One region of the Hydrogenophaga sedimenti genome, then DNA from elsewhere that is predicted to be linked to it. Evidence: predicted binding sites of a transcription regulator. Region 1 holds the regulator's gene; each other region holds the start of a gene.
The links. Region 1 encodes FNR, which switches genes on or off when oxygen is low (the NO sensors DNR and NnrR bind a similar motif). Its sites were predicted from a motif close to TTGATNNNNATCAA; they were not measured.
Positions count from the first base shown of each region.

Region 2: the regulator FNR is predicted to act here: its motif matches at 3,096-3,109, upstream of ACS5NL_RS07440 (FeoA family protein).
Region 3: the regulator FNR is predicted to act here: its motif matches at 6,110-6,123, upstream of ACS5NL_RS17960 (bacteriohemerythrin).

Region 1 covers NZ_JBPZHA010000007.1:205,061-214,817, forward strand. The annotation lists gene hemN (oxygen-independent coproporphyrinogen III oxidase) at 1-1,110, opposite strand, end outside; gene fnr (fumarate/nitrate reduction transcriptional regulator Fnr) at 1,287-2,006, shown strand; gene ACS5NL_RS13640 (hypothetical protein) at 2,079-2,372, opposite strand; gene ACS5NL_RS13645 (hypothetical protein) at 2,420-2,659, opposite strand; gene ccoG (cytochrome c oxidase accessory protein CcoG) at 2,752-4,125, opposite strand; gene ccoP (cytochrome-c oxidase, cbb3-type subunit III) at 4,267-5,181, opposite strand; gene ACS5NL_RS13660 (cbb3-type cytochrome oxidase subunit 3) at 5,212-5,349, opposite strand; gene ccoO (cytochrome-c oxidase, cbb3-type subunit II) at 5,361-6,110, opposite strand; gene ccoN (cytochrome-c oxidase, cbb3-type subunit I) at 6,124-7,569, opposite strand; gene ccoS (cbb3-type cytochrome oxidase assembly protein CcoS) at 7,637-7,774, opposite strand; gene ACS5NL_RS13680 (heavy metal translocating P-type ATPase) at 7,800-9,757, opposite strand, start outside.
Region 2 covers NZ_JBPZHA010000004.1:25,566-35,322, reverse strand. The annotation lists gene ACS5NL_RS07460 (DNA glycosylase AlkZ-like family protein) at 1-153, opposite strand, end outside; gene kynA (tryptophan 2,3-dioxygenase) at 179-1,048, opposite strand; gene kynU (kynureninase) at 1,061-2,335, opposite strand; gene kynB (arylformamidase) at 2,355-2,981, opposite strand; gene ACS5NL_RS07440 (FeoA family protein) at 3,184-3,492, shown strand; gene feoB (ferrous iron transport protein B) at 3,495-5,372, shown strand; gene ACS5NL_RS07430 (hypothetical protein) at 5,369-5,563, shown strand; gene ACS5NL_RS07425 (class I SAM-dependent methyltransferase) at 5,582-6,499, opposite strand; gene ACS5NL_RS07420 (YkgJ family cysteine cluster protein) at 6,509-6,829, opposite strand; gene argF (ornithine carbamoyltransferase) at 6,838-7,785, opposite strand; gene ACS5NL_RS07410 (aspartate aminotransferase family protein) at 7,804-9,006, opposite strand; gene ACS5NL_RS07405 (DUF3579 domain-containing protein) at 9,249-9,569, shown strand; gene ACS5NL_RS07400 (TIGR00266 family protein) at 9,665-9,757, shown strand, end outside.
Region 3 covers NZ_JBPZHA010000011.1:143,272-153,028, forward strand. The annotation lists gene ACS5NL_RS17925 (sensor histidine kinase) at 1-804, opposite strand, end outside; gene argH (argininosuccinate lyase) at 917-2,350, shown strand; gene ACS5NL_RS17935 (hypothetical protein) at 2,356-3,384, shown strand; gene ACS5NL_RS17940 (hypothetical protein) at 3,406-3,597, shown strand; gene ACS5NL_RS17945 (SPFH domain-containing protein) at 3,600-4,448, shown strand; gene ACS5NL_RS17950 (HDOD domain-containing protein) at 4,548-5,696, shown strand; gene ACS5NL_RS17955 (DUF805 domain-containing protein) at 5,721-6,056, opposite strand; gene ACS5NL_RS17960 (bacteriohemerythrin) at 6,161-6,670, shown strand; gene ACS5NL_RS17965 (MAPEG family protein) at 6,723-7,157, shown strand; gene ACS5NL_RS17970 (DUF2867 domain-containing protein) at 7,171-7,704, shown strand; gene ACS5NL_RS17975 (AAA family ATPase) at 7,715-8,467, shown strand; gene ACS5NL_RS17980 (ammonium transporter) at 8,606-9,757, shown strand, end outside.

The DNA of each region.
Region 1 (9,757 bases):
CAGGTCGTCCCGTGTCAGCGCCAGGCCGCGCACGATCGGCAGGCGCCCCTGGTCGAGTGCGTCGTAATACTCTTCGATCGTCTTCGCGTTCTGGCTGTAAGTGGCCCCGATGCGGCCAATCGCGGAAACACCCAGAGCAATGAGGTCGCAGTCCGGCTGTGTGCTGTACCCCTGGAAATTCCGGTGCAGACGTCCCTGGCGCTTGGCCACGGCCAGCGCGTCGGTCGGCAGGGCAAAGTGGTCCATGCCCACATACACATAGCCCGCCTCGCTCATCGCATCCAGCGAAGCCGACAGCATCGACAACTTGTCGCCGCCACTGGGCAACTCCGCCGCCACGATGCGCCGTTGCGGCTTGAAGCGTGTCGGCAGGTGGGCATAGGCGTAAAGCGCGATGCGGTCCGGCCGCAACTGGTTGACCTGTGCCAGCGTACGGGCGAAGGACTCGGGCGTCTGCAGCGGCAGGCCGTAGATCAGATCGACGTTGACCGATTCGAAGCCGATCTTGCGAGCGGTTTCGACCAGTTCGAACACCTGCTCCACCGGCTGAACGCGGTGCACGGCCTTCTGGACCGCCGGATCAAAATCCTGCACGCCGAAACTCAGCCGGTTGAAGCCCAGCCGGGCCAAGGTCTGCAGACGCTGTCCCGTCACCGTGCGCGGATCCACCTCGATCGAATATTCCCCGCCCGGCACCAAGGTGAAGTTGCGCCGGATCATGGCCAGCAGGTCTTCGAGCTCCGTGTCGGAAAGGAAGGTGGGCGTGCCGCCGCCCAGGTGCAGCTGGGAGACGCTGTGTCCCTTGCCGAAGTGCTGCACCTGCAGTTCGACTTCCCGCGACAGATACCGCAGGTATTCGGCCGCGCGCTCGTGGTGTTTCGTGATGACCTTGTTGCAGGCGCAGTAGTAGCACACCGATTCACAGAAAGGGATGTGCACATACAGCGACAGCGGCAATGCCAGAGAGCCGGCCCGGCGCTGCTCCAGTGCCTGGATGTAATCGGCTTCCGTAAAGGCTTCGACAAAGCGGTCCGCCGTCGGGTACGACGTGTAGCGGGGGCCGGGGATGTCAAATCGCTTGAGCAATTCGTCGGAAATGGCGTGACTCACAAACAATTCTCCAGTGCAGGCGACGAATGTGCCCCAAGGCTCCGGCGAGGCCCTTGATCTTGATCAAGGGGTCCTCAGCCTCTCGGGTTTTCCCCCTGCCGCCCTTGCTGCTTCCCGCCACGCCTTGATGCTGGCACCAGCCATGGGTTAAGCTTCGCCCCAATTCCGGAAGAATTATGGATATTCAAAGCATCAAAGTGGCTTGTTCGAGCTGCAACCTGCGGGAGTTGTGCTTGCCCATGGGGCTCAACCCCGAAGAGATGAACAAGCTCGACAACGTGATCTCGACCCGCCGGCGCATCAAGCGCGGGTCGGCACTGTTCAACACGGGGGACAAGTTCACCTCGCTGTACGCGGTGCGCTCTGGATTCTTCAAGACCAGCGTCACCACCGCGGATGGCAGAGACCAGGTCACCGGGTTCCAGATGACGGGCGAGATCATTGGCATGGATGGCATCGTCAGCGACCGCCATTCCTGCGACGCCATCGCCCTGGAAGATGCCGAGGTCTGTGTCATGCCGTTCGACCAGGTGGAAGAACTCTCGCGTGAGTTCACCACCTTGCAGCACCATGTGCACAAGATCATGAGCCGGGAAATCGTGCGAGACCACAGCGTGATGCTGCTGCTGGGCAGCATGCGTGCGGAAGAGCGTCTGGCGGCGTTTCTGCTGAATCTGGTGCAGCGCCTGCATGCACGTGGTTTTTCCCAGTCCGAACTCATCCTGCGGATGACGCGCGAAGAGATCGGCAGTTACCTGGGCATGAAGCTGGAAACGGTCAGCCGGACCTTCTCCAAGTTTGTCGACGAGGGCATCATCGAAGTCAAGCAGCGCTACGTGCACATCAAGAACACCGACGCACTCAAGCTGATCGTGAATCCGCAGACCTGCCGCTGAGCAGCAGCACTGCACCTCATGAAGAAAGCCCCGCTGATGCGGGGCTTTTTGTTGTTCAGACCAGAAGTCTTCTCAACAGCACTGCCCGTTTCTGGCGCAGTCCTCGGGACGTTGCGACTCTGGAACCGGGCAACGATTGACCTCGAAAGGGGACATGGCCAACAGCGTGGTCAGCGCACTGGAGGCCATGGTGACGCCCCAGAAGACAAAAAAGGCAAGTGTGTAGATCGCCTGCCGCGAAAGCCCCAACGGGTTTCCAAACCAGTGAAGGTCACCAGGATCGACCATCGCAAACACGATCATCTCCAGCACAGCAGCGACCAGAAAGGCTGGCCACGCGATCCACATCCACCGTTGAGTCTTCATGAACTGTCTCCTTGTTCGTCTGAGGCCTCAACGGGTGGGTGAGGCGCTTATTTGGTCGGGTCGGTGGTTCCAGCCACCGGCGAGGCCGCGTGGTTGCGTGCCTGGCCGGCCGGCTGCAGGGTGATCAATGCGTCCACCCTCGCCTGCCCTTGCAGCCGCTGGGCCGCCGCAAGATCACGTTCGTAGTCCGCCTTGTTGAGCACAGGGTCAGGATGGCTGGCAGCGATCACGAATGTCACCACGCTGGCCACCACCACCGCCAGAGGGCCGCCGACCACCATCCACATGTGGGGCACTTTCCACCAGGGGGTGCGGTTTGGGGAGGCAGGGGCAGCAGGTTGGGCAGACATGACGGTTTGCATGGGAATGTGCTTTCAGTTTAGCGCGGAACGATGAAAACGGCCTTTTCCACCACCTGCGCCACCTCCGGTCCCTGGGACCGGATGGTGAAACGAATCGGATGGGAGCCCGCTGGCGCCACATTGGGCGGAGTCTGGACCCGGACGGCGACAGAGCGAACCTCCGTCGGCAGGACCTCCGCGGAGCTCTCCGAAGCGATCACGACGCCCTCAAGGCCATCCACGCTGATCGAATAGTGTTGCGTCGACTCGGTCGCGTTCATGATCTGGAGCCGGAAGACGTTTTCAATGCGCCCCTGCTCCACCATGCGGGCCAGCGCGCCACGGTCCCGGATCACATCGACTTTGAGCGGGGTGCGCAAGAACAGACTGACGAACACGGCCAGTGTGATGGCCCCCAGGATGGCGGAGTACACCAGTACACGGGGCCGGAAAGCATGGCGGATCATCTGGTCACGCGTCCAGCCCTGGGCCACCCCGTTCTGGGTCGAGTATTTCACCAGCCCCCGTGGGTAGCCCACCTTGTCCATCACCTCGTCGCACACATCGATGCAGGCACCGCAGCCGATGCATTCGTACTGAAGCCCTTTGCGGATGTCGATGCCCGTGGGACACACCTGGACGCACAGGGTGCAATCGACACAGGCCCCCAGTCCAAGGGCTTTGGGATCGGCCTTCTTCGACCGCGGCCCGCGGGGCTCACCCCGCGCCTGGTCGTAGGTCACGATCATCGTGTCCTTGTCAAACATCGCGCTCTGGAAGCGCGCGTAGGGACACATGTACTTGCACACCTGCTCGCGCAGGAAGCCGGCGTTGCCATAGGTGGCAAAGCTGTAGAAGAAGATCCAGAACGTCTGCCAGGGCCCCAGCGATGCCGACAAGGTCAATGCGGCCACTTCACGGATGGGGGCGAAATAGCCGACAAAGGTGAAGCCGGTCCACAGCGAAAAAAGAACCCAGAGCGTGTGCTTGAGCCACTTCTTGCCGAACTTGTGCGCGTTGAGCGCTGCCTCGTCGAGGCGGATGCGGGCCGACCGGTCGCCTTCCACCTTCTTCTCGATCCAGAGAAAGATCTCGGTGTAGACCGTCTGGGGACAGGCATAGCCGCACCACAGTCGTCCGGCGATGGCAGTAAACAGAAAAAGGGCCAGCGCCGAGATGACCAGCAGGCCCGTCAGATAAATGAAGTCCTGCGGATACAGGACCAGCCCGAAAATGTAAAAGCGGCGCGCATCGAGATCGAAGAGCACCGCTTGACGGGCGTTCCACTCCAGCCAGGGCAGCCCGTAGAAAACGATCTGGGTCAACCAGACCAGAACCCAACGCCACTTCGAAAACAGTCCGAACACCGCCTTGGGATGGATCTTCTGACGCGCGGCGTACAGGGAGACCATCACCTCATCGTCCTCGGGCACGCCCTGAGGCGCTCCGGGAACGATGGCAATCACTGGTGACTGAACGGAAGATGAAACAACGTCGGGACTGGGAGAGCTCACGGGAAACCTGGCTACAGGGAAATCAATGGCGGTTGGCCATCATTGCTTGGCAGCCGGCTTGTTCGACAGGCTCCAGACGTAGGCAGCGAGCACGTTGATTTGCGAAGCGTTGAGCTTGGAAGCCTGTGCCGGCATCTGGTTGGTGAAGCCGTTGTTCACGGCACGGATGATGGCATCTTCACCCCAGCCATGCAGCCAAACGCCGTCGGTCAGGTTGGCGGAGCCCACTGCCTGCATGCCCTTGCCGTCAGGACCGTGGCAAGCAGCGCAAGCGCCGAACTTGGCCTTGCCTTGTGCGGCGCGCACGGAGTCGTGCGGGCTGCCCGACAGGCTCAGCACATAGTTGGCCACGTCGCGCACATCCTCTGGCGAACCGACAGCGGCAGCCATGGGCGGCATGACACCGGTGCGGCCGTTGGTGACCGTGGTCTTGATGTACTCGTGACCCGAACCACCCAGCCAGTCGCCGTCGGCGAGGTTGGGGAAGCTCTTGGAGCCGCGGGCATCAGAACCATGGCACTGGGCGCAATAGTTCATGAACAGGCGCTCACCGATGGCGATCGCCTTGGGATCGGCGGCGATCTCTTCAGGCTTCATGCCGTTGTAGGCAGCGTAGATCGGGGCAATCGCCTTCTCGACCTTCTCCACTTCGGCCGCGTGCTGACCGCGGGACGACCAGCCCAGGGCACCCTGGAACTTGCCGAACATCGGGTAGAGCGCGCCATAGACCAGACCGAACACCACGGTGATGATGAACAGGTACACCCACCACTTGGGCAGCGGGTTGTTCATTTCACGGAGGTCGCCGTCCCAGACGTGGCCGGTGGTGTTGTCCGCATGGGTCGCTGCCTTGGTGGTGCCGCTGATGTACAGCAGGACCGCGCAGGCAAGAATGCTGACGAGCGTAATGCCGGCAACATACAGATGCCAGAAGTCGTTGATGAAGTCGCTCATGATGATTTCTCTTGTTCGTGCCGCAGGGAGTCAGTCTTCCTGGAAGGGCAGCTGGGCTGCCTCTTCGAAGTCGCGCTGATTGCGTTTGGACCAGGCCCAGACCAGGATGCCGACGAAAGTCAGCATGCTGATCAGCGTGACGATGCTGCGAAGATCGTTGATGTCCATGATGGGTACCTTTACTGGGCCTTGCCTTCGGCGGCCGGCGCAGCGGGCTTGGCATCCGCCGGGGCGGCTGCTGCAGGCGCAGCGGCGGCGGGAGCAGCCGCTGCCGGAGCGGCAGCAGGTTGCGCAGCTGCAGCGACAGCAGCCGTACGGGCGGTACCCAGCACCTGCAGGTAAGAGATCAGGGCTTCGAGCTCGGTCTTGCCCTTGACGTCTTCGGCAGCCTTGGCGATTTCTTCGTCCGAGTACGGAGCGCCCAGCGTGCGCAGGGCCTTCATCCGGGGAGGAATGCCGGCAGCGTCGACCGTCTTGTTGGCCAGCCAGGGGTAGGCAGGCATGTTCGACTCGGGCACCACATCACGCGGGTTGTTCAGGTGGGCACGGTGCCATTCGTCGCTGTAGCGGCCGCCCACGCGGTGCAGGTCGGGACCGGTGCGCTTCGAACCCCACTGGAAGGGGTGGTCGTAGACATATTCGCCGGCCACCGAGTAAGGACCATAGCGCAGGGTTTCGGCCTGGAACGGACGGATCATCTGCGAGTGGCAGTTGTAGCAGCCTTCCTTGACGTAGATGTCGCGGCCCGCCACCTGCAGCGCGGTGTAGGGCTTGAGCCCTTCGATCGGCTGGGTGGTGGACTTCTGGAAGAACAGGGGAACGATTTCCACCAGACCGCCCACGGCCACCACGAGGGTGATCAGGACGATCATCAGGAAGTTGCTGGTTTCGATCCGGGCGTGACCGGACAGATGTTCATTGCTAGCCATGTTGTTCTTCTCCTCAGGCGTGGGCGGGGTTGACGGCCAGGACGGGGGCGTTGTGCGCCTTGCCTTGGAGGGCGGTCATGACCACGTTCCAGAGCATCACGATCATGCCGGTCAGGTACAGCAGGCCACCGAGCAGACGGATCACATAGAACGGGAAGGTGGCCTTCACACCTTCAACGAAGGTGTAGGTCAGGCTGCCATCGGGGTTGACCGAACGCCACATCAGACCTTGCATCACACCGGCAATCCACATCGCGGCGATGTACAGCACGATGCCGATGGTGGCGATCCAGAAGTGCAGTTCGATGGCGGGCACCGAGTACATCTTCTTCTGGCCGAACAGACGCGGGATCAGGTAGTACAGCGAACCCATGGACACCAGACCCACCCAGCCCAGGGCACCGGAGTGCACGTGGCCCACGGTCCAGTCGGTGTAGTGCGACAGGGCGTTGACGGTCTTGATGGACATCATCGGGCCTTCGAAGGTGGACATGCCGTAGAACGACAGGGACACGATCAGGAAGCGCAGGATGGGGTCGTCACGCAGCTTGTGCCAGGCACCCGACAGGGTCATGATGCCGTTGATCATGCCGCCCCAGCTGGGAGCCAGCAGGATCAGGGAGAACACCATGCCGACCGACTGCGCCCAGTCGGGCAGCGCGGTGTAGTGCAGGTGGTGGGGACCCGCCCACATGTACGTGAAGATCAGGGCCCAGAAGTGGACGATCGACAGGCGATACGAGTACACCGGACGCTCGGCCTGCTTGGGGATGAAGTAGTACATCATGCCCAGGAAGGCGGCGGTCAGGAAGAAGCCCACGGCATTGTGGCCGTACCACCATTGCACCATGGCGTCCTGCACACCGGCGTAGGCCGAGTAGGACTTGAAGAGCGAGACCGGCAGCTCAGCGCTGTTGACGATGTGCAGCAGGGCCACGGCGATGATGAAGGCACCGAAGAACCAGTTGGCCACATAGATGTGCTTGACCTTGCGGATGCCGACCGTGCCGAAGAACACGATGGCGTAGGCCACCCAGGTCACGGCGATCAGGATGTCGATCGGCCACTCCAGCTCGGCATATTCCTTGCCGGTGGTCAGGCCCAGCGGCAGGGTGATCACCGCCGAGACGATGACAATGTTCCAGCCGATGAAGGTGAACCACGCCAGCTTGTTCAGGAACAAGGCTGTGTGGCAGGTGCGCTGCACGATGTAGTAGCTCGTCGCAAACAGGGTGCATCCACCGAACGCGAAGATCACCGCGTTGGTGTGTAGCGGCCGCAGGCGACCGTAGGTGATCCATTCGATCCCCATGTTGAGCTCGGGCCAGGTCAACTGGGCCGCGATGATCACACCCACCAGCATGCCCACCACGCCGTAGACCACGGCTGCGATGGAGAACCAGCGGACGACGCTGTCGTTGTAGACCGCCGGTTGGCCGGTCTTTGTTGTCACGGACATACAGAACTCCTCATTAATGCCACTGTTCAAGTGTCCACATGTAACCCTGTGAACGCCTTGACTTACGTCAATCGCCTCTAAGAATGCGCTCACCCTCACGTTCGACGTTGTCGAACTGGCCTGCGTGCAAGGCCCACCAGAAGACCCCGATGATCGCGAAGACCAGCACGACGGAAACAGGAATCAGCAGATACAGGATGTCCATGTCGGATCCTTCCTTGAAAAAAATCTCAATCTGAAACAGCGACCAGCCCGCCCGGCTCGGAAGCTCTCGACCCGGCGGCGAGTCTCAGTGCATTCAGGATCACCAGCAAGGAGCTTGCCGCCATCCCGAGTCCGGCCAGCCACGGAGGCATCCACCCGACCAGGGCCATCGGAACGCTCACCAGGTTGTACACCGCAGCCCATACAAGGTTCTGACGGACGACGCGCATGGTGCGGCGCGCCTGGAGAAGCGTCGACACGACATCCATCACCTGCCCGCCCTGCAGCACGTAGTCGGCCTGCGCCTGCGCCAGCGGTGCCGCATGGCCCAGCGCAAAAGAGGTGTCCGCGCGCGCCAGCACCGGACCATCGTTCAGCCCGTCGCCCACCATCGCCAGCCGACGCCCCTGCGATTGCAGACGCACCACATCCGCCAGCTTGTCCTCCGGTGAGGCGCCGGACACGACTTCCTGCACCCCGATCAGCCTGGCCACCGTGTCGGCGGCCTGAGCGCGATCGCCCGACAACAGCCGGGTCCTGATCCCGGCACCGTGCAGTGCCGCCACTGCAGCACTGGCATCTTCGCGCAGCCCCTCTTCCATCGAAAAGCGGGCCAGCCAGCCCTGTCCATCGGCCAGCCACACCCGGGTGTCCGCATCGCCATCGGCATCCGCCACGCCACAAAACGCGGCCGAGCCCAGACGGATCTGGCGGCCATGTGCATCGCGGCCCTGCATGCCCTGCCCTGGCGTTTCAACGATGTCGGCCAGGACCGGCATCTCCGCGTCCTCTGTCTTGGCGGCCTCAGCGATGGCCCGCGACACCGGATGCAGCGACCCCATGGCCAATGCACCCGCCAGCATCAGCGCCTGTTGACGGTCTGCGCCATCCCGCAGTGCGATGCCCGAGAGCACCAGACGGTCCTGGGTCAGGGTGCCGGTCTTGTCGAAGACGACCGTGTCGATATTGGCCAGGGTTTCAAAGGCCTGCAGGCGCCGCACCAGAATGCCCCGGCGGGCCAGCGCGCCGGCAGAACTCAGCATCGCCGCCGGCGTGGCCAGCGACAGCGCACAGGGGCAGGTCACGATCAGCACCGCGATGGCCACCGCCAGGGCTTTGGAGTGGTCGATGTGCCACCAGTACCAGGCGGCCGCAGCGGCAGCCGCCAGCACCAGCATCAGGAACGGCGCCGCGATCCGGTCGGCCAGCACCGCCAGGCGCGGTTTTTCGGTCGAGGCCTTTTCCATCAGCGCCACGATCTGCGAGAAGCGCGTGTCCCGGCCCAGCCGCTCGACCTGCACCAGCACCGGGCCCGCAAGATTGAAGCTGCCCGCCACCACCGACTCACCCGCCCTGCGCGTCACCGGGCGGGACTCGCCCGTCAGCAGGGCTTCATCCACGGTGGCCGATGCGGCCAGCAGCCGCCCGTCGCCGGGGAAGGCCTGCCCTGCCTGCACCCGCACGACGTTGCCCACCTCCAGGCGCCGCACCGACAGCGTCTCGAAGGCCCCATCGGGCCTCTGGCGCTCGCAAGTCTCGGGCAGGCGGTTCATCAGCGCATCCAGCGCTCCGGCGGTGCGGTCGCGCGCCTTGAGTTCGAGGTAACGCCCGCCCAGCAGGAAGAACACGAACATGGTCATGGAGTCGAACCAGACGTCCCTGCCCCATGGCCCGGTCGGGTCGAAGGTGGCGGCGGAACTGGCCACAAAGGCCACGAAGATGCCGATCGACACCGGCGTGTCCATGCCCACGCGCCCGAGCTTGAGGTCGCGCCAGGCGCCGCGGAAGAACGGTCCGCTGGCAAAGGTGACGACCGGCACGCTCAGCACCCAGCTGGCCCAGCGCAGCAGTTGCTCGATGTCCGGCTCCATCTCGCCCGGACCGGCCACATAGGCGGGCCACGCATACATCATCACCTGCATGGCGCAGAAACCGGCCACGAACAGGCGCCACAGCGCCAACCGGGTTTCCTTCAGGCGCTCAC
Region 2 (9,757 bases), on a different contig from region 1:
GCGCAGCGTCAGGTCCTGCGCCCGCGCGGGCGAACGGATCGGATCGGCCTGCACGAAGCCCAGCCGTTCGATGGCTCTGGGCAATGTGGTGGGCGTGAAGAGGCTGCGCGCCACGGCGTGGCGGCGCAGATCGGAAAGCGTTGGAACGACCATGCGGCGATGATGCCGCAGGCGCTGGCTACAGCGCTGTTCTCAATGTCCAGATTTCCGGAAAAAGCACCACGTCCAGCATCTTGCGCAGATAGCTCACGCCGCCCGTGCCGCCGGTGCCGCGCTTGAAGCCGATCACGCGCTCCACCGTGGTCACGTGGCGGAAGCGCCAGAGACGGAAGGCGTCTTCGAGGTCGGTGAGTTCTTCGCCGAGCTGGTAGAGGTCCCAGTGCGCTTTCGGGTCGCGGTAGACCTGCAGCCAGGCCTGCTCCACCGCCTCGCTGGCGGCGTAGGGCTGGGTCCAGTCGCGTTCCAGGTGCGAGGCCGGCACGGCGATGCCGCGCCGCGCCAGCAGGCGCAGGGCCTCGTCGTACAGCGAGGGCGTTTCGTAGGCCGCCTGCACCATGGCCGCGCGTTCCGGGTGGTGGGCGTGCGGCTGCAGCATGGCCGCGTTCTTGTTGCCCATCGAAAACTCGATGCAGCGGTACTGGAAGCTCTGGAAGCCGCTCGAGTGGCCGAGGTAGGGGCGGATCGCGCTGTACTCCGGCGGCGTCATGGTGGCCAGCACGTCCCAGGCGTGCACCAGCTGCTCCATGATTTTCGAGACGCGCGCCATCTGCTTGAACGCGGCGTTGAGCTCGTCGGCCGCGATGTTGCGGATTGCGGCGGTCAGCTCGTGCAGCATCAGCTTCATCCAGAGCTCGCTGGTCTGGTGCTGCACGATGAACAGCAGCTCGTCGTACGCGGGCGAGAGCGGCTTCTGTGCGTTCAGGATCGCGTCGAGCTGCAGGTAGTCGCCGTAGCTCATGTCGCGGCTGAAGTCGAGCTGGGCCTTCTCGTCGCGCACGATGGCTTCGGTGGCCGAGGTGGTCGGCTGGTCGTGGTAGGGGCAGGTCATGGCGCGTCTCCTTCAGGTCACCGCGTGCTTGCGGTTGAACTCGGCGCGTTTCCACTCGCCGGTTTCCAGCACCTGCTTGAGCTGCTCGACCGCGTTCCACACATCCACAAAACCGATGTACAGCGGCGTGAAGCCGAAGCGCAGGATGTCCTGGTGCCGTGCGCCGTCGCCGGCGCGGTAGTCGCCGATCACGCCGCGCGCGATCAGGGCCTGCACGATGGCGTAGGCGCCTTCGTCCTTTGTCAAACACACTTGAGAGCCGCGTTGCGCGTGCTCGCGCGGCGTCGCCAGGCCCAGGCCGTGGCCGGCGCAGCGCTCTTCGACCAGCTGGATGAACAGGTCGGTCAGCGCCAGCGACTTGGCGCGCAGCGTCGCCATGCCGCCGAAGGGATCGGCGCCCAGCACGGTGTCGACGCCGCATTCCAGGGCCGCCAGGCTGATCATGGGTTGCGTGCCGCACTGGTAGCGGGTGATGCCCGGCGCGGGCCGGTAGTCGGGCGTGAATTCGAACGGGGTGGCGTGGCCCCACCAGCCGGCCAGCGGCTGCCAGAAGCGGTCGGCGTGTCGCGGATTGACCCAGACGAAGGCGGGTGCGCCGGGACCACCGTTGAGGTACTTGTAGCCGCAACCGACCGAGAAGTCGGCTTTGGCCTTCTTCAGATCCACCGGCACGGCGCCCGCGCTGTGCGCCAGGTCCCACACGGTGAGGATGCCTTCGGCGTGCGCGGCGGCGGTCACGGCCGCCATGTCGTGCATCGCGCCGGTGCGGTAGTTGACGTGCGTGAGCATCAGGATGGCCACGTCGGCGGTCAGCGCCGCGGCGATCTCCTCGGGCTCGACCAGCAGCAGCTCCATGCCGTGCTGCTTGCACAGGGCTTCGGCGATGTAGAGGTCGGTCGGGAAGTTGCTGCGCTCGCTCACGATGCGTTTGCGCTGTGGCGCATCGGCGGCGGCGATGTTCATCGCGGCGGTCAGCACCTTGAACAGGTTGACCGAGGTGCTGTCGGTGGCGACCACCTCGCCAGGGCCGGCGCCGATCAGGCGCGCGATCTTGTCGCCCACTTTCTGCGGCATCTGGAACCAGCCGTGCTTGTTCCAGCTCTGGATCAGGTCGGTGCCCCATTCCTGCGTCACCACCTGGGCCACGCGGCCGGGCGCGGCGCGCGGCATCACGCCCAGCGAGTTGCCGTCGAGGTAGATGGTGCCATCGGGGAGGTTGAACTGGTCGCGCAGGTCGCGCAGCGGGTCCTGGACATCGCGCTGCAGGCAGTCTTCTCTGGTGGTCATGGTGTTGTCTCCGTCGGGTTCAAAGTTCTCGCAGCACCGCGCGCACCGGGCTGGCATCGGCGGTGGTCAGTTTCAGGGGCAGGGCGATCAGTTCGTAGTCGCCCTCGGGCACGCCGTCGAGCAGCAGGTTCTCCAGCACGCGCAGGCCGCGCTGGCGGATGGTCTGGTGGCTGTCCAGGGTCTTGCTCTCGGCCGGGTCGATGCTGGCGCTGTCGATGCCGATCAGCAGCACGCCCCGGTCGGCCAGCAGCGCGACGGTCTCGGGCGCAAAGGCGGGCAGGGCGGTGTCGAAGCGGTCCTGCGGCATGCGCTCATAGACCCGCACCAGCACCCGTTCCGGCAGGTCTTGCATGGCATGGGCCAGGTGTTCCGGCTTCACCAGCGGCCCGCAGCCGATGGCGTGAATGACGCGGCAGGGGCCGAGGAAGGCCTGCAGATCCACCGCGCCGATGGCCGCGCCATCGGGGTCGTAGTGCAGCGGCGCGTCGGCGTGGGCGCCGACGTGCGGGCTCAGCGTGATGGCGCTGACATTGACCGGGCAGCCCGGACCGATGCTCGCGACCCACTGTTGCGCGTAGGCGGTATCGCCCGGAAACACCGGCGAGGCGGCGTGCACGGGCGGGGAAATGTCCCAGAGCTTTTTCATGGTCTGGCGAAGGTAGCACCGGGGAAAAAACCGTGGTGTCGGTTATTTCCAACGAGAAGCAAAAATACTTGAGGTCTAAACAAATTGATCGGATGCCGGAAATCTGCCCGGACCTTGACAAAAGCCAAATGCGAAACATTTTCATTCCCGTACAGTCGTTCCATACGGAATCTCCATCACCACCACCATGCCCGAAGCCTCCATGCGACTGAATCTCCCGACCGATGGCACGGTCTCCGCGTCTTCCCGGCCCTGGGTCGGGCTGGATGCCTGGCCACCACACCGTCCGGCCGAGCTGATGGCCCTGGCGCCGGCGGGCGACGACGAGCAGGCGCGCACCCTGCACCGGCTGGCCGAGATCGGTTTCCTGCCGGGTGAGGTGCTGCGGGTGGTGTCGCGCGGCTGGCTGCGGGGCGGCCCGATTGCCGTGCGCGTCGGACAGTCGACCTTCGCCCTGCGGTCCCACGAAGCGGCGCTGCTGCGCGTGCGCGCCGCCCAGCCGGACGCCTGAGCATGGACACCGCCGCCCCCAAACTCGCCCTGCTGGGCAACCCCAACTGCGGCAAGACCGCGCTGTTCAACCTGCTGACCGGCACCCGTCAGAAGGTTGCCAACTACGCCGGTGTCACGGTCGAACGCAAGTCCGGCTGGGTCACCACACCGGCCGGCCACCGCGCCCAGCTGCTGGACCTGCCCGGCACCTACAGCCTGGCCCCGCTGAGCCACGACGAGGTGGTCACGCGCGATGTGGTGACCGGTCGGCTGGCGGGCGAGGCGCGGCCCGACCTGCTGGTCTGCGTGGCCGATGCGACCAACCTGCAGCTGAACCTGCGGCTGGTGCTGGAGGCGCAGGCGCTGGGCCTGCCGATGGTGCTGGTGCTCAACATGTTCGACGTGGCGCAGGCGCAGGGCATGCGCATCGACCACGCGAAGCTGGGCGAGCGGCTGGGCATGCCGGTCGTGACGGCCGTCAGCGTGCACAGCGACGGCGCGAAGGATCTGCTGGCCCAGCTGGACGCCACGCTGGCGCAGGGCCTGGCGGGGGCGCATCCGGCGCCAGCGGCGGGCGGCGACGTGGGCGACATCGACCCGGTCTGGCTCAACACCCGCGTGCGCGAGCTGCTGGCCGACGTGCTGCAGGTGCCGCCGCGCCGCTGGGCGCTGAGCGACCGCATCGACCGCTGGGCCATGCACCCGTTCTTCGGCTATGTGCTGCTGGCCGCCTTGCTGATGCTGATGTTCCAGGCCGTGTTCGCCTGGGCGGCGTGGCCGATGGACGCGATCGAGGCCGGCATGGGCTGGCTGGGTGAGCAGGTGTCGGCCCACATGGCCGATGGTCCGCTGCGCAGCCTGCTGGTCGACGGCGTGATCGCCGGGGCGGGTGGCGTGCTGGTGTTCCTGCCGCAGATCCTGATCCTGTTCTTCTTCATCTTCCTGCTGGAAGACACGGGCTACCTGCCGCGCGCGGCCTTCCTGATGGACCGGCTCATGGGCACGGTGGGCCTCTCGGGCCGTTCCTTCATTCCGCTGCTTTCCAGCTTTGCCTGCGCGGTGCCCGGCATCATGGCCACGCGCACCATCAGCCACTGGCGCGACCGCTGGCTGACCATCCTGGTGGCGCCGCTGATGACCTGTTCGGCGCGGCTGCCGGTGTATGCGCTGCTGATCGCGGCCTTCATCCCCCAGCGCGAGGTCGGAGGCGTGTTCAACCTGCAGGGGCTGGTGCTGTTCGGCCTGTATGTGGCCGGCATCGTCAGCGCGATGGCGGTGGCCTACATCGTTTCGCGCCGCACGGCGGGCGGGCGGCAGACGCCGCTGCTGATGGAACTGCCGGCCTACCGCCTGCCCAGCGTGCGCAACATCGCGCGTGGCCTCTGGGAGCGCGCCAACATCTTCGTCAAGCGGGTCGGCGGCATCATCCTGGCGCTGATGGTCCTGCTGTGGTTTCTGTCCAGCTACCCCGTGCCGCCCGAGGGCTTCACCGGGCCGGCGGTGGAATACAGCGCAGCCGGTCGCCTGGGGCACTTCCTGGCGCCGCTGTTCGCGCCGCTGGGCTTCGACTGGCGCATCGTGGTGGCGCTGATTCCGGCGATGGCGGCGCGAGAAGTCGTGGTCGCGGCGCTGGGCACGGTGTACGCGCTGAGCGCCTCCGGCGACCAGGTGGCCGAGGCGCTGGGCGGCGTGATCGGGCACCAGTGGTCGCTGCCCACCGCGCTGTCGCTGATGGTCTGGTTCATCTACGCGCCGCAGTGTGTGGCCATGCTCGCCGCCGTCAAGCGCGAGGCCGGCGGCGCGCGCCATGTGGCCATCGTCATGGCCTACCTGTTTGCCCTGGCCTATTTCGCGTCGTGGCTGACCTACCGCATCGCCTTGCACTGGAGTGCCGCATGAATGCCCAGACCCTGATCGTTGTCCTGTGTGTGGCGGCCGCGGTCGTCTACCTCGTGCGTCCGCCGCTGCGGCGCTGGCTGGCGCGGAGGGCGGCAGGTCCGGCGGCGGCTGCGGTGCCGGCGGACAAAGCGGGCGGTCCGGCCTGCGGCGGCTGCAAGGGATGCTCCAGCGCGTCCGGCGGCTGCCACTGAGCCGGCCGAATCAGCGCTTCACAGCGGCGGCAGCGATGCCACCATCACCTTCAGTGCCCGGTCGGGCGACACGTCCGCGAACACGGCCGGGTTGGCCAGCCGCTGCTCCATCACCATCGTCGGCGCTTCGGCCGCCAGCTGCTCGCGCAGGAACGATTCGGGCATTTCCGGCGCGTTCAGGCAGAGCAGGGCGCGACCGCCCGGCTTGAGCAGGTCCGGCAGGCGGCGCAGCAGGCGCGGCCAGTCCTTGGCCGCGACAAAGCTGCCCTTCTGGTAACTCGGCGGGTCGGCGATCACGAGGTCGTACGGCCCCATGCGCGTGACCTTGCCCCAGGAGCTGAACAGGTCGTGCGCGAGGAACTTGGCGCCGCTGTTCAAACCGTTGAGCTGGTGGTTCTGCTGGCCGGTGGTCAGCGCACCCTGCGCCATGTCGATGTTCACCACTTCCTTCGCGCCGGCTTCCAGGGCCGCCACCGAGAAGGCGCAGGTGTAGGCGAACAGGTTGAGCACCTTGGCGCCCTTCGCGTGCGCGCGCACCCAGCGCCGGCCTTCGGCCATGTCCAGGAACAGGCCGTGGTTCTGGCCGCGCTGCAGGTTCACGCGGTACTTCGTGCCGTCTTCCGTCACCCCGTGCGGCTCGGGCACGCTGCCGGCGAGCACGGTGGTTTCGCTGCGGCCTTCGCGGCGGGTCTGGAGCACGGCATTCAACGGGGTGTCGGGCGGCGCGAGCTGCGCGTGCCGCACCTGCAGCGCGGCCGTCAGCGCGGCCATTTCCTCTGACGTGGCGTCCCCGAACTTGGTGACCAGCCAGACGGGGGGAAAGGCGTCGAGGGTCCAGGCTTCACAGCCCGGATACCGCCCGCCACGACCGTGAAAGATGCGCTGCGCGTCCGTCGGCATGACAGCGCTGGCGATGGCGTCGAACAGGGCCTGCATGGATGGGTCTCAGGACGTCGGGTGTTCGCCGATGGGCGGCAGCCCGTGGCGGCGGCGGGCCTGGGCACAGGCGTCGCTGCCTTCTTCGAATTCGCGGCAGGGGTTGGGGCGCCACTCGTAGATGCCGCAGACGGCTTTCTCGCCGATCTTTCCCGACAGCGCCGCACAGCGCGGGCGGCCGTGGTCGGTGCCGCGCATGCGGCTGATGCTGTCGGTCACCGGCACCCACAGCCCGTCGGGCACGCTGCCGCCTTCGGACTGGGTCTCGAACACCGAGAAGTCCACGCGGAAGCTGGCGCAGCAGGCGCCGCAGGAGGTGCAGGCGCTCACGTGCCCAGTCAGGCCAGCTGGCCCAGCAGCAGGTACTCCATCAGCGCCTTCTGCACGTGCATGCGGTTCTCGGCCTCGTCCCAGACCACGCTCTGCGGACCATCGATGACCTCGGCGGTCACTTCTTCGCCGCGGTGGGCGGGCAGGCAGTGCATGAACAGCGCATCGGGTCTGGCCACGGCCATCATGGCCTCGTCGACGCACCATTGCGCGAACGCCGCGCGGCGCACCTCGTTCTCGGCCTCGTAGCCCATGCTGGTCCAGACGTCGGTGGTCACCAGGTCGGCGCCGCGGCAGGCTTCCTGCGGATCGCTGAACACCTTGTAGCAGCCGGGGTTGGCGATGCCGGCGAGTTGCGCGTTGACCTCGTAGCCACTGGGCGTGCTCACGTGCACGGTGAAGCCCAGCAGTTCGGCCGCCTGCAGCCAGGTGTTGGCCATGTTGTTGCCGTCACCGACCCAGGTCACGACCTTGCCCTTGATGGCGTCCAGCGGATCGCCGCTGGCGGCCGGGCGGTGTTCGACCAGGGTGAACAGGTCGGCCAGGATCTGGCAGGGGTGGAACTCGTTGGTCAGGCCGTTGATGACCGGCACGCGCGAGTACTGCGCGAACTTCTCCAGCTTGTCCTGGCCGAAGGTGCGGATCATCACGATGTCGACCATGCGGCTGATCACGCGCGCGCTGTCCTCGATCGGTTCGGCGCGGCCGAGCTGGCTGTCGCCCGTGGTCAGGTGCACCACCGAGCCGCCCATCTGGTACATGCCGGCCTCGAAGCTCACGCGGGTGCGCGTGCTGGCCTTCTCGAAGATCATGGCCAGGGTGCGGTCCGGGTCGGCGAAGGGCTGGTACTTCTGCACCGCCTTGAACTTGCCCTTGATGAAGGCGGCGCGGCGCAGCAGGTAGCCGTACTCGTCGGCGCTGAAATCCTTGAACTGCAGGTAGTGGCGGATGCTCATGCGGTGCGCTCCGGGCGATCAGCCCTGTTCTTTGAGGAAGGTCTCGATGATGGGCAGCAGGCGGGCGACGATCTCGTCGGCCTCGGCGGCGGTGATGATCAGCGGCGGCACCAGGCGGATCACGTTGTCGGCCGTGACCGACAGCAGCAGGCCGGCATCGGCCGCGCGCTGGGTGATCACGCCGCAGGGCTGGTCCAGCTCGATGCCGATCATCAGGCCCTGGCCGCGCACTTCCTTGACGCCCTTCTTGCCCAGCAGCGCGGTCAGCAGCTTGGTCTGCAGGTGCTTGCCGACCTTGGTCGCGTTCTCCAGCAGGCCGTCTTCTTCCATGATGCGGATGGTCTCGACGCCCGCGCGCATCGACAGCGGATTGCCGCCGAAGGTGGTGCCGTGGTTGCCCGGCTGGAAGATGTTGGCGGCCTTGGGGCCGGCGACGACGGCGCCGATCGGCATGCCCGAGCCCAGGCCCTTGGCCAGCGGCATCACGTCGGGCTGGATGCCGGCCCACTGGTGCGCGAACCACTTGCCGGTGCGGCCCATACCGCACTGCACCTCGTCGATCATCATCAGCCAGTCGTTGGTGTCGCACAGGGCGCGCACCTGCTGGAGGTATTCGATGCGCATCGGGTTGATGCCGCCTTCGCCCTGGATGGTCTCGAAGAACACGGCGACCACGTTGGGGTTGCCGGCGGTGGCCTTCTTCAGTGCCTCGATGTCGTTCACCGGCACGCGGATGAAGCCTTCGACCAGCGGACCGAAACCGGCCTGCACCTTGGGGTTGCCGGTGGCCGACAGCGTGGCGATGGAGCGGCCGTGGAAGGCTTTTTCATAGACCACGATCTCCGGGCGCTCGATGCCCTTGTCGTGGCCGTACTTGCGCGCCAGCTTCAGTGCCGCTTCGTTCGCCTCCAGGCCGGTGGAGCAGAAGAAGACGTTGGTCAGGCCCGAGCGCTCCACCAGCAGCCTGGCCAGTTCTTCCTGGCCGGGCACGTGGTAGTAGTTGCAGCAGTGGATCATCTTGGCCACCTGCTCCTGCAGCGCTTTCACCAGTTTGGGGTGGCCATGCCCCAGGGTGTTCACCGCAATGCCCGCCAGGGCATCCAGGTATTCCTTGCCATTGACGTCCCAGACGCGGCAGCCTTTGCCGTGCGACATGGCGATCGGCAGACGCCCGTAGGTGTTCATCACGTGGGGCGACGACGGGACGGCGGGGGCGGACACAGCGGCGTTCATACGGACTCCAGAGGATCGGGAAGGGGCCAAAAGAAAGCGGCTCAACGCAGGTTGAGCCGTTGAAAAGCGATTTTAGGCGCAGGAATGGGCATCATCTTTGCTTGTTGGGCATCAGAGCCATGCGGCACACTGCGGTCAACCCGGGGTGGTCCCGCCGCGCGGCCGGGTTAACCCTAGGCGCAAGTCTTATATAAGATAGAATACCGCCATCCGCAACGGCATCTCATTCCATGGCTGAGACCCCCACCGCCAAACAAGTGTTCATCCAGGGTGTGACCCGGGGTGGACGCACGTTTCGGCCCAGCGACTGGGCGGAACGGCTGGCGGGCGTGATGAGCCAGTTCCGCCCCGGCGGCGGCACCGCCCGCATCGGCAGCCACATCGCGTATTCCCCCTGGTGCGTGCCGACCGTGATGAACGGCGTGAAGGTCGTGATCGTGCACACCGACCTGCGCGAAGCCGAACCCATGGCCTGGGACTTCTGCATGAACTTCGCCAAGGACAACGACCTGCAGGTCGTTGAAGGCTGCCTGCTGCCGGACGTGAAATAGCCCACCCCCGCCGCGTTCTGGCATGGGGGCACCTCGCTCTGTCTTCCGCTATCCTCCGCCCGTCGGGCATGTGCCCTGTCTGAGGAGTGATTTCCATGGCAATGGACGTTGTTGACTACTACCTGCATGGCGACGACATGCAGTTCATCGAGATCGAGCTGGACCCCGGCGAGGCCGCGGTCGGCGAA
Region 3 (9,757 bases), on a different contig from region 1:
CTCGACCAGCGGCTGCAGGATCAGTGGCGGCAAACGGGCGGCCGAGGCCTTGTCGTCCAGATTCCACTCGACCCTCAGGCGGTCACCGAACCGGATCTGCTCGATCGCCAGGTAGTGTTCGGCCAGCTCCAGCTCCTGCCGCAGAGGCACATCTTCCTTGGTGTCGGCCAGCGCGTGGCGGAACAGCTCGCTCAGGTCTTCGAGCAGCGTCTCGGCCTTGGCCGGCTCGGCGCGCACCAGGGCGATCGCACTGTTGAGCGTGTTGAACAGGAAATGCGGCCGGATGCGGGCCTGCAGTTCGGCCAGGCGGGCCGTCGTACCGGCAGGCTCCTTGGCGCGCGAGCGCCAGACCAGGCCCGCGACCATCACCGCCGCCACCAGAGCACCGGTCGCGGCGCTGGCCACCCACGGCGCGGGCGCCACCAGATGCGTCCACGACAGCATGCCGCAACCATAGATGGCGGACACCGCGCCCAGCGCGATACCGCAGGTCCACTGGCCCGCCGCGGGCAGGCGGCCGATCACCCGCTTGAGCATGCAGGTCACCAGCAGCCAGATCAGCACCGAGGGCAAGGCGGCGGCCGTGAGGATGGCCAGCCGCTCCAGCCAGGCCACCAGCCCCTGCGCGCCATAGAGCGCCGCCACCCACATGATGGCCTGCACGAACAGCACCGCGCGCAGCACGATGCCCAGCTGGCAGGTCTCGAACAGCAGTTCGCCCGCCTGCCGGTGTTCCGGCATCTGCGACAGCGGCAACTTCGAGGCCGGGTCGTGGAAGGTCGATAAAATTCGGGAGTCCTGCATGGCTCGCACTATAGGTCGTCGCCGACAACCGTTTTTGAGTCAGCGCGCCCGGTCCACCCCTGCCGGGCGCACACGCCACCCTCCGATCCCCTCTCTCGCCGCTGGCACCACCATGTCCACCAACCAACTCGACAAGAAATCCGAAGCCTGGTCCGCCCTATTCTCGGAGCCCATGAGCGAGCTGGTCAAGCGCTACACCGCCAGCGTGTTTTTCGACAAGCGCCTCTGGCTGGCCGACATCACCGGCAGCCTGGCCCACGCCGAGATGCTGGCCGCACAGAAGATCATCGGCGCCAGCGACCTGGCCGACATCCAGCGCGGCATGGCACAGATCCGCTCGGAAATCGAGGCCGGCGGCTTTGAATGGAAGCTGGATCTGGAAGACGTGCACCTGAACATCGAGGCGCGCCTGACCCAGCTGGTGGGCGACGCGGGCAAGCGCCTGCACACCGGCCGCAGCCGCAACGACCAGGTCGCCACCGACGTGCGCCTGTGGCTGCGCGACGAGATCGACCTGATCTCCGACCTGCTGAAAGAGCTTCAGGTCGCGCTGGTGGATGTGGCCGAAAAGAATGTGGAAGTGATCCTGCCCGGCTTCACCCACCTGCAGGTGGCCCAGCCGGTGAGCTTCGCGCACCACCTGCTGGCCTATGTGGAAATGTTCAGCCGCGACGCCGAACGCATGGCCGACGTGCGCCGCCGCACCAACCGCCTGCCGCTGGGCAGCGCCGCGCTGGCCGGCACCACCTACCCGCTGGACCGCGAGCGCGTCGCCAACACGCTCGGCATGGAAGGCGTGTGCCAGAACAGCCTGGACGGCGTGAGCGACCGCGACTTCGCCATTGAATTCACCGCCGCCGCCAGCCTGTGCATGGTCCACATCAGCCGCTTCTCGGAAGAGCTGATCCTGTGGATGAGCCAGAACTTTGGCTTCGTGAAGATCGCCGACCGCTTCACCACCGGCTCGTCGATCATGCCGCAGAAGAAGAACCCCGACGTGCCCGAACTGGCGCGCGGCAAGACCGGCCGCGTGGTCGGCCACCTGATGGGCCTGATCACCCTGATGAAAGGCCAGCCGCTGGCCTACAACAAGGACAACCAGGAAGACAAGGAACCGCTGTTCGACACGGTGGACACGCTCAAGGACACCCTGCGCATCTTCTGCGAGATGGTGGGCGGCCAGCTGAACCCGGCCACCGGCGCCAAAGAAGGCGGCATCACCGTCAACGCCGCGGCCATGGAAGCCGCCGCCAACAAGGGCTACGCCACCGCCACCGACCTGGCCGACTACTTGGTCAAGAAGGGGCTGCCCTTCCGCGATGCGCACGAGACCGTGGCCCACGCCGTCAAGGCCGCCACGTCGCACAACTGCGACCTGTCCGAACTGCCGCTGACCGTGCTGCAGGGCTTCAATGCGTCGATCGAAAAGGACGTCTACGAATGCCTGAGCCTGCGCGGCAGCCTCAACGCCCGCAACACCCTGGGCGGCACCGCGCCCGTGCAGGTCAAGGCGCAGATTGCGCGCCACCGCAGCCGCCTGGCCTGAGCCCGATGCTGCGCCGACCTGTTCTGCGGCTGGCGCTGCTGCTCGGCCTGGGGCTGGGAGCGGTCGCAGCGCAAGCGCAAACCAGGGCACCGGAACCTCCGGCGCCGCAGTTCCTGAACCGCAGCGAAGCCGCCGCCTTGATGGCTGGTCCGGGCGCGCAGGCCTACTTTGATGCGATGCATGGCCCCGAGCTCCTGGCCAAGACCCGCCAGGACCTGCGGGGGCTGCCACTGACCGAGGCGCGCGAACGCGCAAAAGCCCACTACGCCGCCGAGACACAGGAGTTCTCGGCCGACGAACAGGCGCTGCTGCGCTGGTCGCTGAATGCCTTGTGGCCCACGCTGGCCGACAAGGCCCCGCTGTATGCGCGCACCCCCTGGAAATTCGCCAAGATCAGCGACCGGGTGGAAGGCGGCCTGCCCCACACGCGCGCAGACACCATCGTCTTTGGCGCGGGAATCATGCAGAACCTGCTCGCCGGCTACCGCGCACAGGATCTGGCCCGGCTCCAGGTGTTCCTGAGCTACCTGCTGGTCCACGAGCAGACGCACGTCCTGCAGCGCAGCCACCCGGAGCTCTTTGACGGCCTGAACGCCCGGCTCCTGGGCTTTGTGCGCGTTCCGGCCCTGCAGGTGCCGGCGCTGCTGGACAGCGGCGTGGTCAATCCCGATGCGCCGGTGAGCGAATGGGTTTTCCCGCTGCCCGATGCGCCCGGCCAGGCGGTGCTGCCCTGGCTGCAGCTGGGCAATTTGCAGACGCCCAGCATGCCGCGCGACTTCCAGATGCAGGCGGTGCGCTTCCGCCTGGAACAAGGCCAGTGGCGCCTGCAGGAATCCGACGGGCGCCCGCAGACCGGGCCGCTGCTGGAGGTGCCGGGCTATGCGGGCGCATTCCCCGACCGGAGCAACCTCTACCACCCCCACGAAATTGCCGCGGACCTGCTGGGATACTGGCTGGCCGGCCGGACCGACGCCAGTGCCCAGCACCCGCTGCGCCGCGCACTCCCGGCGTGGGCCGCGCAGGCCCTGAAATAGACGCCCGCCAACGGACGACCCATGCGCCAACTGCTGCTGCTCTTCTTCGCGATCGCTGCGGGCTACGGCCTGTGGGTCGGCACCCGTCCGCTGGTGCGTCCCGAACAGCTGGGGCCGATCAAGCGGCACGGCCTGCGGCTGGTCGCGGTCGCCCTGGTGCTGCTGGCCCTGCTGGTCGTCGCCTACTTCGTTCCTTCCACCAAACTGCTCTGACCATGACTGTCTCCGCCCTGCGCCGACTGGCCGTTCCCGCCACCGCCCTGTTGCTGGCCGCCTGCAGCCAGATCGACACCGGCAATGTCGGCGTGGAGCGCACGCTGGGCAAGGTCGGCACCGAGGCGCTGAACCCCGGCGTGTACTTCACGCTGTTCAAGACCGTCGACGAGTTCACCACCAAGGAAGTCAGCTTCCAGCTCAACGACATGACGCCCAAGAGCCGGGACAACCTGACGATGAAGGACGTCGACATCGACGTCTACTACAAGACCACGCCCGCGGCCGTGCCGGCGCTCTACATCAAGTACCAGGGCGATGTGGTGCAGCACAACCAGATCGTGCAGGGCGGCACCAAAGACCTGGTGGTCGCGTTCAGCCGCGTCTCGCGCGAGGCCCGCGAAGCCATCTACAAGGCCATCGCCGAGCTGGACGCCACCACCATGCACACCAAGCGCACCGAGCTGTCTGAGATGGTCCGCGCCCGGTTGCAGGAGGAACTCGAAAAGAACGATCCGGGCGCCTTCGTGGTGACCGCGGTCAACGTGCGCAACCTGCTCACCGACCCGGCCATCGAAGCGGCGATCCGCTCGCGTGCCGAGACCGATCAGGCGATCGAAAAGAAACGCAAGGAAGTCGAACTGGCCAAGGCCGAGGCCGAACGGCTGATCGTGCAGGCCCAGGGCGAAGCCAAGGCCAACGAAATCATCAGTGCCTCGCTCACGCCGGCGCTCAAGGACATCAAGCTGGCCGAGATCCAGCGCGACACCGCCCTGGCGCTGGCCGGCAAGCCGGGCAACACCGTGTTGCTGGGCGGCAACGCCACACCGTTGATCAACGTCGGCAAGTAAGCGACGCAACCCGCTCAAGACCGGCGGCCAAACGCCGATCTAGACGACAAACAGGTTCGTGGAATGTCCGCGGACCACATCCCTGGACGGAGGTTTGTCGTGTCGCTTCTCATGATGTGGATTGCTGGCGTCCTGGCTCTGGCGCTGGCCTGGTGGTTTTTCCGGCGTCCCGCGCCGTCGGTGACCGCAACGTCCCCGGCCGCCGCCGTCCAGCGTGCCAGCCACCCGGCGCCCAAAGCCCCGGGCACCACCCCGGCGCCGGTCCCGACCTTGCGCGAGGCCATCGCGCCCGTGCCGGAACCCCTGCCCGCCAGCCTGTCGGAATTCCAGTGGCTGGGCGCGCAGGACATGGACCCGGTGCACCGCGACACCCTGCTGACCGCCGTGCGCGGCATTCCGAAGCCCCCGCGCTCGATGCAGAAGCTGCTCTCGCCCGATTTCGTGGCCAGGGCCGGTTCGGCCGAGCTGAGCGACCTGGTGATGGGCGAGCCGCTGATCGCCGCCAAGATCCTCTCGACCGTCAACTCCCCGATCTACGGCCTGCACACGCCCGTGACCAACATCGGTCAGGCGGTCACCTTCCTGGGCATGAACACGGTGCGCAGCATCTGCCTGCAGTACATGCTGGCCGAGGCCTTCAAGCCCAAGCTGGCCGAGGCACAACGCAGCTTCGACGCGATCTGGAAGGCCAGCGCGATCGCCAGCGAACTCTGTGTGCGGCTGGGCAAGGCGCTCAACCTGCCCGACCAGGGCACGCTCTCGACCCAGGTCGTGCTCAGCTTTGTCGGCCAGCTGGCCACCGCCTCCCTCATCCCGATGTCCGGGCTGGAGAAGTGGCTGGAACGCGGCCGCCTGGAGCGCGCCCGCCTGGAGCAGGAGCTGCTCGGCCTGAGCGCGACCGAAATCGGCGGCCTGCTGATGAAGTCCTGGGAACTGCCCGAAGAGCTGGTCAACGACGTCAGCGGTGTCGGCCGCCAGCTGGTCAGCCCCTTCATGTCGACCGACCCGAAACGCGCGCCGCGCTTTGCGCTGGGCTACCTCTGCGCCCGGCTGGGCGAGCGGCTGGCGCTGGGCCAGCTCGACAGCCTCGAAGGCTACAACCCGCTGCAGGACGGCGGCGTGGACACCTACCACCTGCGCGCCAGCCTGGCCCACCCGGCGCTGGCCAAGCTGGACCAGGCCCTGGCCTTGCCCGAGCTGCATGCCGCGATCGACCAGATGCTGGGCCGGGTCACGGCCGAGGCCTGACCCCTTGCCCTACGGTCCTGTGCCTCAGTTCGACGGCGCCGGGCCGTGGGCGTTATCGCCCTCGCTGGGCTGCACAGCCCAGTAGATCAGCAGAATCCAGCCGATCAGCGGGATCAGCGCCACCAGCTGCCACCAGCCGCTCTTGCCGATGTCGTGCAGGCGACGGGCGCCCACGGCCAGCGACGGCAGCAGCGTGGCCAGTGAGAACAGGTTGCCCAGCATGCCGGCCCTGACCGCACCCAGCACGATCGACACCACGATGATGAAGAGCACCCACCACCAGTACTCCGAGCGGCTGGCCCGGCCCTCGAAGCCCACGTATTTGGTGAAACACAGCTTGACCGCGTCGACAAAATTCATGTTGACCTCCTCCAGAACGAGAATTTCATGATAGCCCAGCGACCGGGGCTGGCTTGACCCCGGTCAAGCGCTGCCGACCGGGTTTGCGGCTACAGTGACGCCCCATGGACGCGACCACCACCCACGAAGCCCCCGCCCAGGCCATTGCCGGCCTCGACTGGAACCCGCAACTGCAGACCGGCGACGGCCGCATGGACGACACCCACGAAGAATTCGTGGAGATGCTCAACCGCCTGCTCGCCACCCCGCAGGACCAGCAATTGCCGCTCTACCGCGAGTTCGTCGCCCACACGGTCGAACACTTCGCGCAGGAAGAGCGCTGGATGGTCGCCACCGGCTTCGCGCCCGACAACTGCCACGCCTCGCACCACGCGACCATCCTCGAAACCCTGAATGCCGTGGTCGAACACTACGAACAGGGCGACACCGAGATCATTTCGCGCCTGGCCGAAGCGCTGGTCGAGTGGTTCCCGCAGCACGCCGCCAGCATGGACGCCGGCCTGGCGCTGCACATGAAGGACGTCGGCTTCGACTCGAAGACCGAGACCCTGGCCGACCCGGACCGGGTGCGCCCTGCCACCATGAGCGGCTGCGGCAGCGTCAGCTGCTCGTGAGGCCTGACAGGGCGGCCCGCCGGCCCTGAGCAAGTCCCGCTACAGTGGGCGGATGCCGACGCCGCCCACCCCCGCCGCCCTCTTCGCCCCGGTCTTCGCGCTGGCCGCCTGGACCTTCTGCATCCTGCTGCTGATCGCGTTCCGGCGCCTGCAGGCCGGTTTCAACGGCAGCGTCTCGCCGCGCGAATACGCCCTGGGCGAGTCCGGCCGGGTGACGGCCCCCGTGTCGCTGCCCAACCGCAACTACATGAACCTGCTGGAGCTGCCGCTGCTGTTCTACGTGGCGGTGCTGCTGGCGCACACGACCGCCACCGCGACACCGCTGCTGGTCAACCTGGCCTGGGCCTATGTCGCGCTGCGCATCGTGCACAGCCTGATCCACGTCACCTACAACCACGTGCTGCACCGCTTCCTCGCGTTCGCGGCCAGCAACTTCGTGCTGCTCGGCATCTGGTCGCTGCTGGCCCGTGCCGTGCTGCTGGCCTGACACACACCACCCCATGAACACACCCACCGCCACGCTGCCGCCCGACGGCAGCCGCATCGCCAGCCGCATCGCGGGCGCCGACTTTCACGACGCCTGGAGCATCGACGCGGCCGACCCCTCGCTCAGCGCGCTTGGCCAGTTCCTCAAATCGGTCCGTGCCACCCCGCGCTGGGTCGACACCTGCATGACCCTGCGCAACCGCGCGGTGCAGCTGGTCGGCCTCAAGAACCTGGGCGAGCTCTCGGAAATCGACCCGGCCAAAGCACCCGCCGACTACCGGCCCGGCGACCGCGTCGGCATCTTCACGTTGTTCGAGAACACGCCCGACGAAGTCCTGCTGGGCGACCGCGACAAACACCTGGACGTGGTGCTCTCGGTGCATTGCGCGCGCAGGGAAGGCCAGCCGGTGCGCGTGACCGTCACCACGGTCGTGCATACCAAGAACCGGCTCGGGCGGCTGTACATGCTGCCGGTCAAGCCCATGCACAAGCTGATCGCTCCGTCGGTGCTGCGGGCCATCGGCGCGCCCGATCGCGCCGCTGCCTGAACCGCCGGCCATGCTCGCCAGCCATTTCGTCCAGCGCATCTCCCTGCGGCGCGACACGGTCGAGCACTTCGATCGCTACCCGTTCAACCTGCAGGCCGTGCGTCACCTCGACGTGCTGGAGCCGCACCCGAAGGTCACCTTCTTTGTCGGTGAAAACGGCTCCGGCAAATCGACGCTGCTGGAAGCCATCGCGGTCGCGCTGGGCTTCAACCCCGAAGGCGGCTCGCGCAACTTCCACTTCGATACCCGCCCCTCGCACTCCGAGCTGCATGCCCACCTGCGCATCGCCAAAGGCTACAAGCGCCCGCGCGACGGATTCTTCCTGCGTGCCGAGAGCTTCTTCAACGTGACCACCAACATCGAACAGATGGACGCCGACCCGGCGCCCGCACCACCGGTGATCAACAGCTACGGCGGCGTCTCCCTGCACGAGCAGTCGCACGGCGAGTCGTTCATGGCGCTGATGATGAAGCGCTTCGGCGGCCAGGGCCTGTACCTGCTGGACGAACCCGAAGCCGCCCTCTCGCCCCAGCGCCAGCTTGCCGCGCTCGCCCGCCTGCACGACCTGGTGCGCGACGGTTCGCAGTTCATCATTGCCACCCACTCGCCCATCCTGATGGCCTATCCCGACGCCTGGATCTACCGCTTCGATGGCGAGGGAGTGCAGCGGGTCGACTACGAAGACACCGAACATTTCCAGGTCATGCAGACCTTCATGCGCGACCCGCAGCGCATGGTGCGCTCACTCATCGGGCCAGACTGACCGCACCAAGACAGGATGCACTGCACCATCCTGGCTTATTTGGCGTAGTTTTTGCTAGATCGTGGTGCGATTCGCCATGCAGACCCTGTTTTGGCGCCAATCACGCACCAAAACAAGTTTTCTGCACGGAGATTTCACATGGACGCACTGAAACAGGGCGCAGATGCCCTGTTCATCCTGTTGGGCGGCATCATGGTCCTGGCGATGCACGCCGGATTTGCCTTTCTTGAACTCGGCACGGTCCGCAAGAAGAACCAGGTCAACGCCCTGGTCAAGATCCTGGTCGACTTCTCGGTCTCGACCATTGCGTACTTCATCGTCGGCTATGGTGTTGCCTACGGCACGCATTTCTTCATCGGCGCCGAACAACTCGCCCAGAAGAACGGCTACGAGCTGGTCAAGTTCTTCTTCCTGCTGACCTTCGCCGCCGCCATCCCGGCCATCATTTCCGGCGGCATCGCCGAACGCGCCAAGTTCTGGCCGCAACTGATCGCAACGGCCGTCATCGTCGGCGTTGTGTACCCGTTTTTTGAAGGCATCGCCTGGAACGGCCACTTCGGCGTGCAGGCCTGGATCGAGGCCACGACCGGCGCCAGCTTCCACGACTTCGCCGGCTCGGTGGTCGTGCACGCGGTCGGCGGCTGGATCGCCCTGCCCGCGGTGGTCTTCCTGGGCGCCCGCGCCAACCGCTACCGCAAGGACGGCGGCGTTTCGGCCCACCCGCCGTCGAACATCCCCTTCCTGGCGCTGGGTGCCTGGATCCTGTGTGTCGGCTGGTTCGGCTTCAACGTGATGAGCGCACAGACGCTGGACAAGATCTCCGGTCTGGTCGCGGTCAACTCGCTGATGGCGATGGTCGGCGGCACGCTGGCCGCGCTGATCGCCGGCAAGAACGACCCCGGCTTCGTGCACAACGGCCCGCTGGCCGGCCTGGTGGCCGTCTGCGCCGGCTCGGACCTGATGCACCCGCTGGGCGCCCTGGTCGTCGGCGTGGTCGCCGGCCTGCTGTTTGTCTCGATGTTCACGCTGACGCAGAACCGCTGGAAGATCGACGACGTGCTCGGCGTCTGGCCGCTGCACGGTCTGTGCGGCACCTGGGGCGGCATTGCGGCCGGCCTCTTCGGCCAGAAGGCGCTCGGCGGCCTGGGCGGCGTGAGCTTCGGCGCGCAGCTGATCGGCACCGCCATGGGCGTGACCTGGGCGCTGCTGGGCGGCGCGGTGGTCTACGGCGTGCTCAAGGCCACGCTGGGCATCCGTCTCGACCAGGAAGAAGAGTACGAAGGCGCCGAC